4 regions of the Duganella sp. CY15W genome follow, and region 4 is predicted to be linked to each of the others. Evidence: predicted binding sites of a transcription regulator. Region 4 holds the regulator's gene; each other region holds the start of a gene.

Region 1 (2,185 bases), on a different contig from region 4:
CTTCATTGATATGCCGTATCAGCGGCCCCTGCATGCGCAAGGTCGCGCCGGTGCCGACGATGCGCTTGACCGCCAGCTGCGCCATCTCCTGCCGCAGTTCCACCGCGTGGTTGTAATGGCCCATGATGGCCATGTTCTTGCCGCTCGCGACCACCCGTTCGAACAGCCGCAGCAAGTCGTCCGCATCGCGATCCGACACAAACCGCTGCGGCCAGTACGCCACCGACTTGGTGCCGATGCGGATGTTCTGGATATGCGCCAGCTCCGGCGCCAGCAGCGGCTCAATATACGCCGCCAGCGACCGCGTGTTCATGATCAGCGGATCGCCGCCCGTAATCAGTACATCCGTCACCTCCGGATGCACGCGCAGATACGCCGCCAGCTCGTGCGTTTCCCTGGCGTCGAACTTCATATCGTCCATGCCCACGAATTGCGGCCAGCGGAAGCAGAAGGTGCAGTAGGCATGGCAGGTCTGCCCCGAACTGGGGAAGAACAGCACCGTCTCCTTGTACTTGTGCTGCAAGCCCTTGAGCGGCGCATCATTCACACGCGGCACATTGTGCGTCATCTGCCCCGCCGGATGGGGGTTCATCCGCATGCGGATGCGCCGCACCAGCTCCACCAGCGCCGGCTGGTTGGCCTTGCCCAGCACCAGCTCGCGCAAGCGCGCATAATCGTCCGGCGCCAGCATGTCGCGGTGCGGAAAGGTCAGCCGGTAAATCGGATCGTCCGGGATATTGTTCCAGTCGATCAGATGATCGAGCACATACTCGTTGGTGCGGAACGGCAGCACATGCGACACCACCTGCACCGCCTCCTGCAAATCCGGCGGAATCCACTCCCACTGGCGGGAGTGCGAAATAGTCTGGCGTATAAACGGTTTGAATTTGGGCGTATCCATCGCGGGTTCCTGTTTGGGAGTCAGAGCCCTCATGCTAGGCCGCTTGCCATCCGGCAAATTGCCACAAATCAAGTGACACATGGAAATGTTGCAGGGCTTGCGCCAGCGCAATTCGCGGCCGGTGCAGATGCGTACAGTTCATTGGGCCATCCAACTACAGGAGCCGTCCATGCACACCCTGACCGCCGCCATCTGCCTTGCCGTCGCCGCCGCCGCCATGCCTCTGCCAGCCGCCGCCAATGAACCCACCGAAAAAGACGCCATCGCCATGGCGGAAAAAGGCGCCGCCTTCATCAAGGCCAACGGCAAGGACGCCCTGATTAAAAAGGTCGCCGCCAAGGATCCCGACTTCCTGCAGGGCGCGCTGTACGTCGACATCCGCGACCTCCACACCGGCATCGTGCTGGCGCACCCGGTCAACCCGTCCATCGTCGGCAAGGACCTGACCGACATCCCCGACGCCAGCGGTAAAAAATACCGCCGCGAGATCATCGAGCTGGCAGCCAAAAAAGGCCAGGGCTGGGTCGATTACCAGTACAAGAATCCCACCACCGGCAAGATCGAACCCAAGACCACCTACATCCTGCGCGTCGGCGACGTCGTGCTGGAAGCCGGCATCTACAAGAAATGAGCGAGAACGCCATGCTGAACAAACTGCGCATCGGTCCCAAACTGCTGCTGGCGCCCGGCCTGGTGCTGGTGCTGCTGATCGCCACCGCGGGCGCGGCCTACTTCGGCATGGTGCGCCAGAACGCCTCGCTGGAAAACCTGGTGCAGGTACGCGCCGCGCGCCTGCAAGCGGCCGCCGACATCAGCGGCGAGGCGCGCTACGCCCACGCCCACATCTACCAGCTACTGGCCTGGATCAACGGCAGCTTCGCCCCGGCCCGGCTCGATGCGCTCACACGCGACATCAAGACCCGCCACGCCGCCATCGACCAGCAGCTGCACCAGTTGGCCGGCGACACCGCCGCCGCCGACACCGAACGCGCCATCGCCACCCAGGCGCAGCAGGCGCTGGCCGCCTACCGCAAGGCCGTGCTGGACACCATGGAGATGGCGCAGATGGACCAGAGCATCGCCACCAACGCCATGGCGCGCGCAGAACAGCAGTTCCTGCTGCTCAATGAACAGCTGGCCCAGCTCTCGGCGCTGGAAAAGCAGCTCAGCGTGCAGGCCCACGCGCGCGCCAAGGCCGACTTCCACACGCTGAACACCAGCATGCTGCTGCTGGTGCTGCTGTCGATCGCGCTGTCGCTGGGCGTCACCATGGCCGTGCGCAGC
Region 2 (2,185 bases), on a different contig from region 4:
GCCAGCAGCATGCGGACCTTGCCCAGCATGGATTCCGGCACCAGCACCTGGCCGCTTTCCGGGTGGATGCGGTAGGGGATGTGGTCGGTATCGAGCACGGTCATCATGTCCGGCGCCGAGACTTTTTCGCGCGCGCCGAACACCGGCTTGTAGCCGGCCTGGTTGTTCCACATGTACATGAGCACCAGCGCCGTCAGGCCGATGGCCAGGATCAGCATGGGGTACAGGGTTTTCAGCAGGGCAGGCGACAGCGATGGCGCAGACGGGTTCGCTCGCCAGCGCTCAAAGGCGGACTTGATGTTGTTGATCACGTTGTTTGCTTTCGCAGAAACTTACAGCGGTAATTTGATGAGTTCGTCGAGACCGCCCATCACTTTGTTGCGTACTTGCATCAACATCGAGAAGGACAGGCCAGCTTCCTGGCTGGACAGCATGGCGCCGACCAGGTCGTCGCTCTTGCCGGCATCGACATCGGCCATTTTCTGGCCCGCTTCGACGTCCTGGGTGTTGACCTGGTTGATGGCGCTTTGCATGGACTGGGCAAAGGAGAAGGTGGGTTGGGCGTCTTGCGCCCCAAACTGGTTGGCGGCAGCGATGGTTGGGCTGCTGTTTGCCAGGTTGTGCGCCGCGTTGGTCAACGACGCCAGATCGGCCTGTATCAGGCTGGAGAATCCATTACTCATCTTGCTACCCCCCGTTTTTACCGCGTTTTTTGCTGCATTGGATCCAGATGACTACCTTAGCGAGATTGCCGAAAAGCAGCAAGCCTCAAAGGCAGATATTGTGACGTCCTATACCAAACGCGCGACACATCTGTTGCCGCATGTCACAGTCTTGTAAGAAAGATAGTGTAGCCATGTCGGTCAAAATCGGACGCGCAGGGTGAGCAAGTGCTCGGCGTCGCGGATGGGTGGTCTGCCTGGCAGGCGCCGCTTTTATTTACTCTATGTAAATTTTCGCACCGTGTGTTTCCAGGCTGATTAGAAGTGTTTTATTTAAGCAAATATCGTTATAAATCATTCACTAAGCGCCGTTTGTTGAGGTGTGTTGCAGAGCAATGTAAGCCGCTGACAAGCTGGAACAAGCTTACCTGCTAGCAACATTCCTGTAAAGCGGTATTTGCCCCAGGATAACTTATTGGGCCAAATATTGATTATTAGCAATAATGTGAATTTTGATGTATGCTGCTACCGAGATCGTCCTACTTTAAGTTACGATTAGCTATCGAGCCTGAAAATTGCGCTGGAAGTAACCAGTTTTTAGCTGGATAGTGCGATGATGGAGGAGTGGGGAAGAATTATCCGACATGGCCAACACATGACAACGACAAAACAGACGCAACATCAAGTCCTGGACCCCTCCCTGCTGGGACGTCCGGTGCACCTGCTGCATATTTTTGCAGCGCAGTTGCGCGACGATCTGGCGCAGTCGATGCGCCTGAATATGAACCGCCGCTACTGGGGCGGCTTCCAGGTGGACGATGTGGGCTTCAGCCGTCTGGAAGGCAATGAAATCCGCAGCCGCTGGCTGAGTTTTTCCGCACCGGCGGGCCAGATTGCGTTTGCAATGGAACGCAAGGTGCTGCTCAGCGTTCTCAACTACCGCTATGGCAGCGGCGCCAAGAGCGAAGCCAAGGCCGATACCTCCTCCGCAGTCGATGAAAGCACGGTGCGCGTGACCGCCACCGAAGAGCGTCTGGCTGTGGTGCTGGGGCAACAGTTGGCCGGCACGCTGGCCGGCCGCATCGAACTCAACCTGCCAGCCATCGAGAAACCGGCGCTGGCCGAGGGCGAGATTGCGCCAGCGGACGAGCCTGCCGATACCGAATTCAAGCCGGTGCCCGGCTCGCATCCGCCGAAAGGCACCTGGGTCATCACCGTGACCGTGGCCGACGTCGCCAGTGGCGCCACCGGCCAGTTCTGGTTTGCGCTGGACAAGCACCTCATGTCCAGCGTGCTGCGCGGCCTGCTGCGTGACCGCGACGCCGGCAAAAAGAGCAAGACGGCCGCACCGCTGGCGCAGCGCCTGCAGGTCGGCCTGATCGGCCGCCTGGCCAGCAAGGAAGTCACGCTGGGCAGCTTGTACGATTTACAGGTTGGCGACGTCATCCCGATCAGCCTGGCCAGAGCAGACGTCTTGCTCGAAGATTCCCGCCTGTTTACGGCCGCAGTCACCGAGCACAAAG
Region 3 (2,185 bases), on a different contig from region 4:
CCGCCAGCAGCGGCTCGAACTGGGCGATGAAGCGGTTGTAGCCGGCCGCCACGCCTGCCACATCCCAGCCCGCCGCCACCAGGTCGCTGAGCGGGCGTGCCGCCACCTGGCGCATCGACTTGCCCTGCACCACAAACAGCCTTCCGGCCACGCCCAGCCGCTTGAGCAGCTCGTCGAGCGCCGGGCCGTCGGCTGCCGGATGGCCCATGATGCCGGGCGCAATCACGCTATAGCCTTCCCACAGCAGTTCCTTGCGCACGCTGGCGCGCTCGGCGGCGTTGAGCGCGCCGTCGCCGTTGAGCACCAGGGTCCAGCTGCCGTCCCAGTGCACATTGGGCGGCGCGTAGATGCGGCGGTAGGCGTGCACAAAGCGCGCCATCGCATCGGGCGTGATCGCATACGATGCGCGGCGGCCGTCGCGCTGTGCGCCCAGCCAGCCCTCCTGCGCCAGCCGGAACACCGAGGTGCGCAGCAGGCGGTCGTTGACGCCAAACGGCGCCAGCAGCTCGATCAGACTGCCCAGCCACACCATGCCGCCATGGGGCACGATGGCATCGCCAAAGATGGTGACCACCAGCGATTTCGAGCGCGGCGGGTCACTGGCCAGAAATCCGGCAATCCAGTCGTTGCAATTCATAGGCAGCTTACTAATCTGTACATGGAATCAATAGTTTACTTTTGCCGCGCGCTGGCCGCAGCAAAAAATTAACATAATGCACCATTTTAATATGAGTCAAAATAATCGTAGTCAAACGAAAATATGTATCGTAATATGTGGAGAAGGAGGAGACAGCCATGTACGCACAACTGGTAGAGACCGGCCTGAAACAGGTCCGCACGGCCGACGACATGAGCGCCGAAGAGCGCGCGTTCCAGGCCCGTATTGACGAGGGCATCAAAATCGAGGCCAAGGACTGGATGCCCGAAGCCTACCGCAAAACCCTGATACGCCAGATCTCGCAGCACGCCCACTCGGAAATCGTCGGCCAGCTGCCGGAAGGGAACTGGGTCACGCGCGCGCCCACGCTCAAGCGCAAATCCATCTTGCTGGCCAAGATCCAGGACGAAGCCGGCCACGGCCTCTACCTGTACAGCGCCGCCGAAACGCTGGGCGTATCGCGCGACGAACTGCTGGCCGCGCTGCACAGCGGCAAAGCCAAATACTCCAGCATCTTCAATTACCCGACCCTGAGCTGGGCCGACATGGGCGCGATCGGCTGGCTGGTGGACGGCTCGGCCATCATCAACCAGATTCCGCTGTGCCGCTGCTCGTACGGCCCGTATGCGCGCGCCATGATCCGCGTGTGCAAGGAGGAATCGTTCCATGCGCGCCAGGGCTACGACATCATGCTGTCGCTATGCCGCGGCACGCCCGAACAGAAGGCCATGGCGCAGGATGCGCTGAACCGCTGGTGGTGGCCGTCGCTGATGATGTTCGGGCCGTCGGACGCCGAGTCGGTCAACAGCGCGCAATCGGCCGCGTGGCGCATCAAGCTGTTCTCCAATGACGAACTGCGTCAGCGCATGGTCGACCAGACCGTGCCGCAGGCCGAATACCTGGGCCTGACCGTGCCCGATCCTGACCTGAAGTGGAATGCCGAACGTGGCCACTACGACTTCGGCGCCATCGACTGGGCTGAATTCCACAATGTCCTCAAAGGCAATGGGCCGTGCAACCGCGAGCGCCTGCGCACCCGCGTGCAAGCCTGGGACGATGGCGAGTGGTTCCGCGACGCGCTGGTCGCCCACGCCGACAAACAAGCCGCGCGCGCCGCTGCGGCCTAAGGAGACAAGCATGAGTAAAGAATGGCCATTGTGGGAAATTTTCATCCGCAGCCAGCATGGACTGGCGCACAAGCATGTGGGCAGCCTGCACGCACCGGACGCCGAGATGGCGGTCAATAACGCGCGCGACGTCTACACGCGCCGCAATGAAGGCGTCAGCATCTGGGTGGTGCGCGCGGCCGACATTGTTGCCAGCAGCCCTGGCGACAAGGGCGCGCTGTTCGAACCGTCCAACAGCAAGGTGTATCGCCATCCAACCTTCTTCCCGATGCCGGAAGAAGTCAAAAACCTGTGAGGCCGGGCATGGACGACAAGGTCAACTACCTGCTGCGCCTGGGCGACAATGCGCTGATCCTGAGCCAGCAGCTGTCGCAGTGGTGCGGCAAAGGCCCGGCGCTGG
Region 4 (2,185 bases):
CTAAGGAGCTTCGTCATGAATACACTTGCCATGCCCGTCACCCCGTGGTGGAAACAACGCTGGCCCTGGCTGCTCATGGCCGGCCCGGCCATCGTGGTGGTGGCCGGTACCTACACGGCCTGGCTGGCCACCTCGTCGGCCGATCCGCTGGTGGTGGGCGATTACTACAAGGAAGGCAAGGCCATCAATCAGGACTTGCGCCGCGACCGCGTCGCGGCGCAGATGGGCCTGTCGGTGGCGCTCGGCTACGACGCCGCCAACGGCCTGCTGACCGGCCGCATCAACCGCAAGGACACCGGCCCGCTGATGCTGCATCTGTCGCACGCCACGCTGCCGGAAAAGGATATCCGCATGGTGCTGGTGCCGGATGAGAACGGCGCCTTCAGCGTGGCGCTGCCCATGCTGGAGCGCAGCCGCTGGATTGTGCTGGTGGAAGGACCGAAGCGCGACTGGCGCCTCGCAGGCGCCTGGAAATATCCGGTGCAGCAGGGCGTCGCGCTGCTGCCGGACTGATTAACCGCAGGTCGCCGTGCCGGCGGTAATTGCCTTGAGCATGCGCGGGTCCAGCAACTCGATTTCGCGGTTGCTGACGCGCACCAGGCCTTCCTTCTTGAACTTCGACAGCAGGCGGCTGATGCTTTCAATCGTCAGCCCCAGGTAGTTGCCGATCTCTTCGCGCGACATGCGCAGCTGGAAGATATTGGCCGCATAGCCGCGCGCCTCGTAGCGCGACGACAGGTTGACCAGGAAGGCAGCAAAACGCTGGGTCGCCTGCATATTCCCCAGCAACAGCATCACGCTTTGTTCGCGCGTGATTTCCTGGCTCATCATGCGGTGGAAGTGGCGCAGCAGGGTCGGCATTTCCGCCAGCAACTGCTGCAGGGTGGCGAATGGAATTTCGCAAACCTCGCTGTCTTCCAGCGCGACGGCGGTGCAATGGTGCTGGTCAGCACTGATCGCATCCATGCCCAGCAGCTCGCCGGCCATCTGGAAGCCGGTGATCTGTTCCGCGCCCTCACGGTTGACCTGGTAGGTCTTGAAGTGGCCAAGGCGGATCGCGTACAGATTCTGGAACGGATCGCCAATGCGGAACAGCGTGCTGCCGCGCGCAACCTTGCGGCGGCGGCCGATGATCTGGTCCAGCCGTTCCATATCGTTGTTGTCCAGTCCCATAGGCAGGCACAGTTGGTGCATGCTGCACGATGCGCAGCTGGCCTTCAGGACCTCTATCGTTGCGCCGGGGATCACCAGCGAAGGAAGTTCTCGTATCATGCGGCTAGTGTAGCCCATCGGGTGTGATTTTGGCGGCTATTCCGCAGTCATCCAATCAGGTATTCACGCGCCAGCTGTCTTGCGCGATGCAATCGGCTCTTCACAGCTGCCACGGTGTCACCGGTCTCGGCGGCGATTTCCGCGATCGACAACTCGGCAAAGTCGCGCAGCAGCACCACGTTCAGATAATCGGCCGGCAGCGATTCCAGCGCGCGGATCAGCTCCACGCGCAAGCCCGCCGTATCCTGGCTGGCCAGCCATTGCTCGGCACGCTCGTCGTCCCACGGATCGTGGCCCAGCGCCGTGCGCGCCAGCCGGTGGCATTCGCGCTTGACGATCTGAAACAGCCAGCCCGAAAACGCCGCCAGCAGGCGTACCGACGACAGCTTGCGCGATAGCACCAGCAAGGCTTCCTGCACGGCGTCATCGACATCGCCGATCAGGCAATTGCGCTGCGCATAGCGGCGGATGTCAGGCTGGCACAGCCGCAGCAGCTGCGCCAGCGCCGCCGGATCGCCGCGATGGGCTGCATCCAGCACTGGCAGATGTTGTTGCGCAAGACTCATTATTTTCCCTGTTTTGCTGCTTTATCGAGACGGCGGCCCACCATGGCGCACATCGGGCAAAAGCCCACCAGGCCGGACGCGACGATGCCGGCGGCCGACAGCGCCAGCAACGTGCCCCAGACGCCGCCCAGCAGCGCCAGCGCGCCGGCGGCAACGATCAGACCAAGCACCACGCGCAGCACGCGCTCCCAGCCCGGTACATTTTTAACGTAAAACATTTTGCTCTCCTAATGGTTGCCGAGGAAGTCCCTCGCCAGCTAAGAGGCGGCTAACACGGATCTGGATGCGCAGGTTTCAAAAAATAGTTAGAAAATTCCTGTTGCATACGATTGAATTGTGCGCTACAG

What was found. Region 4 encodes FNR, which switches genes on or off when oxygen is low (the NO sensors DNR and NnrR bind a similar motif). Its sites were predicted from a motif close to TTGATNNNNATCAA; they were not measured.
Region 1: the regulator FNR is predicted to act here: its motif matches at 960-973, upstream of GTP58_RS16810 (KamA family radical SAM protein).
Region 2: the regulator FNR is predicted to act here: its motif matches at 1,150-1,163, upstream of GTP58_RS05585 (FliM/FliN family flagellar motor switch protein).
Region 3: the regulator FNR is predicted to act here: its motif matches at 724-737, upstream of paaA (1,2-phenylacetyl-CoA epoxidase subunit PaaA).

The regions. Positions count from the first base shown of each region.
Region 1 is NZ_WWCQ01000003.1:405,308-407,492, reverse strand. It holds gene GTP58_RS16810 (KamA family radical SAM protein) at 1-901, opposite strand, end outside; gene GTP58_RS16805 (cache domain-containing protein) at 1,071-1,532, shown strand; partial or broken gene GTP58_RS16800 (methyl-accepting chemotaxis protein) at 1,529-2,185, shown strand, end outside.
Region 2 is NZ_WWCQ01000001.1:1,175,223-1,177,407, forward strand. It holds gene fliF (flagellar basal-body MS-ring/collar protein FliF) at 1-311, opposite strand, end outside; gene GTP58_RS05580 (flagellar hook-basal body complex protein FliE) at 333-683, opposite strand; gene GTP58_RS05585 (FliM/FliN family flagellar motor switch protein) at 1,318-2,185, shown strand, end outside.
Region 3 is NZ_WWCQ01000003.1:419,095-421,279, forward strand. It holds gene paaX (phenylacetic acid degradation operon negative regulatory protein PaaX) at 1-637, opposite strand, end outside; gene paaA (1,2-phenylacetyl-CoA epoxidase subunit PaaA) at 796-1,785, shown strand; gene paaB (1,2-phenylacetyl-CoA epoxidase subunit PaaB) at 1,796-2,080, shown strand; gene paaC (1,2-phenylacetyl-CoA epoxidase subunit PaaC) at 2,089-2,185, shown strand, end outside.
Region 4 is NZ_WWCQ01000002.1:884,425-886,609, reverse strand. It holds gene ccoG (cytochrome c oxidase accessory protein CcoG) at 1-4, shown strand, start outside; gene GTP58_RS13465 (FixH family protein) at 16-513, shown strand; gene fnr (fumarate/nitrate reduction transcriptional regulator Fnr) at 514-1,272, opposite strand; gene GTP58_RS13455 (RNA polymerase sigma factor) at 1,320-1,838, opposite strand; gene GTP58_RS13450 (DUF2892 domain-containing protein) at 1,838-2,056, opposite strand.